Regions from separate parts of the Alkalihalobacillus phoenicis genome, predicted to be linked through region 1. Evidence: a T-box and tRNA genes for the amino acid it is inferred to sense, from the RefSeq annotation. Region 1 holds a T-box; the other holds one or more tRNA genes.
What was found. A T-box is a leader RNA that pairs with one kind of tRNA and senses whether it is charged. The one in region 1 lies ahead of alaS (alanine--tRNA ligase), so its partner is inferred to be a tRNA-Ala.
Positions count from the first base shown of each region.

Region 2: it encodes a tRNA-Ala, which carries the amino acid that the T-box ahead of alaS (alanine--tRNA ligase) is inferred to sense. The anticodon was not compared.

Region 1 is NZ_CP154853.1:2,393,671-2,396,117, forward strand. Features, by position in the region: gene alaS (alanine--tRNA ligase) at 1-1,343, opposite strand, end outside; T-box leader at 1,443-1,650, opposite strand; gene AA0017_RS11520 (AI-2E family transporter) at 1,696-2,447, opposite strand, start outside.
Region 2 is NZ_CP154853.1:3,984,973-3,987,419, reverse strand. Features, by position in the region: rRNA gene AA0017_RS18835 (23S ribosomal RNA) at 1-57, shown strand, start outside; rRNA gene rrf (5S ribosomal RNA) at 178-293, shown strand; tRNA gene AA0017_RS18825 (tRNA-Val) at 304-379, shown strand; tRNA gene AA0017_RS18820 (tRNA-Thr) at 389-461, shown strand; tRNA gene AA0017_RS18815 (tRNA-Lys) at 471-546, shown strand; tRNA gene AA0017_RS18810 (tRNA-Leu) at 558-639, shown strand; tRNA gene AA0017_RS18805 (tRNA-Gly) at 651-725, shown strand; tRNA gene AA0017_RS18800 (tRNA-Leu) at 739-827, shown strand; tRNA gene AA0017_RS18795 (tRNA-Arg) at 842-918, shown strand; tRNA gene AA0017_RS18790 (tRNA-Pro) at 941-1,017, shown strand; tRNA gene AA0017_RS18785 (tRNA-Ala) at 1,026-1,101, shown strand; rRNA gene AA0017_RS18780 (16S ribosomal RNA) at 1,321-2,447, shown strand, end outside.

The DNA.
Region 1 (2,447 bases):
TCATCTTGAACTTGCATCGAACCCGATTCCTGACGAGCTGAACGAGCACGTGTTCTTTGCTTTTCCATCTCTTCTTCAAAACCAATACGGTCGATTTCCAAGCCTTTATCTTGAACATACTCCTCGGTTAAATCGACCGGGAAGCCATAAGTATCATAAAGACGGAAAACATCACGTCCTGCGATTTGTTGTTTCTCGTTCTTTTCGGCATCATTTATAATTTTTTCAAGGATCGATAACCCTTCATTTAACGTATCATGAAAACGTTCTTCCTCCGTTTTAATGACTTTTTCAACAAAGTCTCTCTTTTCCAAAACTTCTGGATAAAAATCCTTCATCACTTCGCCAACTACAGGAACGAGTTGATACATAAACGGACGCTCAATCCCAATTAATTTTGCATAACGAACCGCACGACGGAGAAGTCTTCTTAATACATAGCCACGACCTTCATTAGAAGGCAGAGCCCCATCTGTGACCGCAAATGCAACAGTACGAACATGGTCCGCAATCACTTTAAAAGAAACATCTGACTCAACTGAATCTCCATAATTCACCTTCGTTAACTCATTAGTTGCTTGAATAATCGGCATAAATAAATCTGTTTCAAAGTTGGTTGGAACATCTTGGATGACTGAAACCATTCGTTCAAGTCCCATTCCGGTATCAATATTTTTCTTTGGAAGTGGTGTATAAGTTCCATCTGGATTATGGTTAAACTGAGAAAATACTAAGTTCCATACTTCAAGATATCGGTCATTTTCTCCACCAGGATAAAGCTCTGGATCTGACGGGTCATCTCCATAAGATGGGCCACGGTCATAGAAAATTTCCGTATTCGGACCACTTGGACCTTCCCCAATATCCCAGAAGTTCCCCTCTAAACGAATAATTCGTTCTACTGGAATCTTGATTTTCTTCTCCCAATATTCGTACGCCTCATGATCTTCAGGATGAACCGTAACCGATAATTTCTCTGGATCAAACCCAATCCAATTTTTATCCGTTAAAAACTCCCATGCCCACTCAATCGCTTCTTCTTTAAAATAATCACCGATTGAAAAGTTACCAAGCATTTCAAAAAAAGTGTGGTGACGAGCTGTTTTTCCAACATTCTCAATATCGTTTGTTCGAATCGATTTCTGAGCATTCGTAATCCGGGGATTAGCTGGAATCACACGTCCATCAAAATACTTTTTTAAAGTCGCAACGCCACTATTAATCCAAAGTAAGGACGGATCCTCATGTGGGACAAGTGATGCACTCGGTTCAATATCATGTCCTTTTTCCTTAAAAAAATCTAAAAACATTTGTCTTACTTGCGCAGAGGTTAATGTTCTCATAGTTCAAACTCTCCTTTTCCCTTCATTTATCATCTTTAACGATACCACCGTAATCTAAACTACTTCATGATAGAAATAAAAAAACTCGCCCCTCTAAAATAAAGGGGCGAGATTATCTCACGCGGTACCACCCTAATTATGAACAAAAAACGTCCATATCTTAAGTGCCTTAACGCGGCTAACGGTAGATTTTTTCTACACTCAGGATTAGCTTTCTGCAAACATGGTTCATAGGATTCTTTTCAGCCTAAGAGAATCCCTCTCTTTTTATGAAATAATTGCATACTCATTCCTTCAACGTCTTCTTCATTATGTAGTTGCCCTTCAATTATAGAAAGCGTTTTTTAAAATGTCAATGTTTCATCGCATAAAGTCTTAAATGAAGCAATGTTACTTTTATTACCGCTAAAATTGGGACCGCTAATAATAACCCAATCACACCCCCGACCTCAACACCGACTAATAACGCTAAAATAATTAAAAGCGGATGCATATGCAAAGTACGCCCAACAATAACCGGCGACAAAATATTGCCTTCAATTTGCTGAATAATAAATAAAACAACAATGGCAAGAATCCCGGTTTGCATAGAATCCATTAAAGCAACAATGATAGCAGGTGCCGCTCCTATAATGGGCCCAAAATACGGAATTATATCACACGCTCCGATAAATAACCCTAACAAAATCGCATAAGGAACACCTAAAATCCATAAACCAATCGTCGCTAAAATAAACACACATATGGAAACAAGAATTTGCCCACGTATGTAACTCCCAATGGAATGATCAACATCTTTGGCATAACGATTTAACGATTTACGATATTTTTTCGGCGTTAAATACCAAACCGTTTTCTGAATTAAATCATAATCCTTGAGAAAATAAAAAACTAAAAACGGGATTACCACAAGGGATAAAGCAGATTTTAAAATCGAAATCGCCGTTGCTTCTATTTGATCAAGTGCTTTTACTCCTAACGCTTGAAGTTGTTCGACCCATTCATCGACATGGCTAGATAACGGTGCTGGTAACTTCTCTAATTGACTCCCTAGCTGAGCCAGATAACTTTGAATCTCCTGCATTTGAGCAGGGAGCAACTCAA
Region 2 (2,447 bases), 1.6 Mb from region 1:
TGGAAGCGTGGCGACACGTGGAGCTGACAGATACTAATCGGTCGAGGACTTATCCATTATTATTCTTGACATCATGTTTTATCGATTATCTAGTTTTGAGAGAATCCTCTCAACAATTCAATAGACATCACGTCTATTTGACGAAGAGACCCTTCATAGGGGATCGGACGTCAAAAGTCTGGTGGCGATAGCGAAGAGGTCACACCCGTTCCCATGCCGAACACGGCCGTTAAGCTCTTCAGCGCCGATGGTAGTTGGGGGCTTCCCCCTGCAAGAGTAGGACGTTGCCAGGCAGATATATTTGGAGGATTAGCTCAGCTGGGAGAGCACCTGCCTTACAAGCAGGGGGTCGGCGGTTCGATCCCGTCATCCTCCACCATTTAATTTTGCCGGCCTAGCTCAATTGGTAGAGCAACTGACTTGTAATCAGTAGGTTGGGGGTTCAAGTCCTCTGGCCGGCATCGTAAGATGAGCCATTAGCTCAGTCGGTAGAGCATCTGACTTTTAATCAGAGGGTCGAAGGTTCAAGTCCTTCATGGCTCACCATTTTACAATTTGCGGGTGTGGCGGAATTGGCAGACGCGCTAGACTTAGGATCTAGTGTCTTATGACGTGGGGGTTCAAGTCCCTTCACCCGCATTTATATACGAGCGGAAGTAGTTCAGTGGTAGAACACCACCTTGCCAAGGTGGGGGTCGCGGGTTCGAATCCCGTCTTCCGCTCCATAGGTTGTCAATAGCCGGGGTGGTGGAATTGGCAGACACACAGGACTTAAAATCCTGCGGTAGGTGACTACCGTGCCGGTTCAAGTCCGGCCCTCGGCACCATTTAAAATATATAAGCGCCCTTAGCTCAGCTGGATAGAGTGTTTGACTACGAATCAAAAGGTCGGGAGTTCGAATCTCTCAGGGCGCGCCATTATATTTTAAAACGAATAAAACGGGAAGTGGCTCAGCTTGGTAGAGCACCTGGTTTGGGACCAGGGGGTCGCAGGTTCAAATCCTGTCTTCCCGACCATCTAAAATGGGGCCTTAGCTCAGCTGGGAGAGCGCCTGCTTTGCACGCAGGAGGTCAGCGGTTCGATCCCGCTAGGCTCCACCAAAAAAAATTAAAAAAGTTGTTGACAAAACAAAGATGATTTTGTTACACTAATCAAGTCGCTATTAAAGCGAAACGAGTTCTTTGAAAACTGAACAAAAGCCAAGCGAATTAAAGAGATACAAGGTATCTCGTCAATGTTAGTCATTGAGAAATCAATGCAAATGGAACTTCAGTGAAAACTGAAGCTAGCCAGCAAAAATGAGCGAATCAGCTTATCCTTTAACGGAGAGTTTGATCCTGGCTCAGGACGAACGCTGGCGGCGTGCCTAATACATGCAAGTCGAGCGAACCAAAGGGAGCTTGCTCCCAGAGGTTAGCGGCGGACGGGTGAGTAACACGTGGGCAACCTGCCCTGTAGACTGGGATAACATCGAGAAATCGGTGCTAATACCGGATAATCAAAGGAATCACATGGTTCTTTTGTAAAAGATGGCTCCGGCTATCACTACGGGATGGGCCCGCGGCGCATTAGCTAGTTGGTAAGGTAATGGCTTACCAAGGCGACGATGCGTAGCCGACCTGAGAGGGTGATCGGCCACACTGGGACTGAGACACGGCCCAGACTCCTACGGGAGGCAGCAGTAGGGAATCTTCCGCAATGGACGAAAGTCTGACGGAGCAACGCCGCGTGAGTGATGAAGGTTTTCGGATCGTAAAGCTCTGTTGTTAGGGAAGAACAAGTGCCGTTCGAATAGGTCGGCACCTTGACGGTACCTAACCAGAAAGCCACGGCTAACTACGTGCCAGCAGCCGCGGTAATACGTAGGTGGCAAGCGTTGTCCGGAATTATTGGGCGTAAAGCGCGCGCAGGCGGTCTTTTAAGTCTGATGTGAAATATCGGGGCTCAACCCCGAGGGGTCATTGGAAACTGGGAGACTTGAGTACAGAAGAGGAGAGTGGAATTCCACGTGTAGCGGTGAAATGCGTAGATATGTGGAGGAACACCAGTGGCGAAGGCGACTCTCTGGTCTGTAACTGACGCTGAGGCGCGAAAGCGTGGGGAGCAAACAGGATTAGATACCCTGGTAGTCCACGCCGTAAACGATGAGTGCTAGGTGTTAGGGGTTTCGATGCCCTTAGTGCCGAAGTTAACACATTAAGCACTCCGCCTGGGGAGTACGGCCGCAAGGCTGAAACTCAAAGGAATTGACGGGGGCCCGCACAAGCAGTGGAGCATGTGGTTTAATTCGAAGCAACGCGAAGAACCTTACCAGGTCTTGACATCCTTTGACCACTCTAGAGATAGAGCTTTCCCCTTCGGGGGACAAAGTGACAGGTGGTGCATGGTTGTCGTCAGCTCGTGTCGTGAGATGTTGGGTTAAGTCCCGCAACGAGCGCAACCCTTG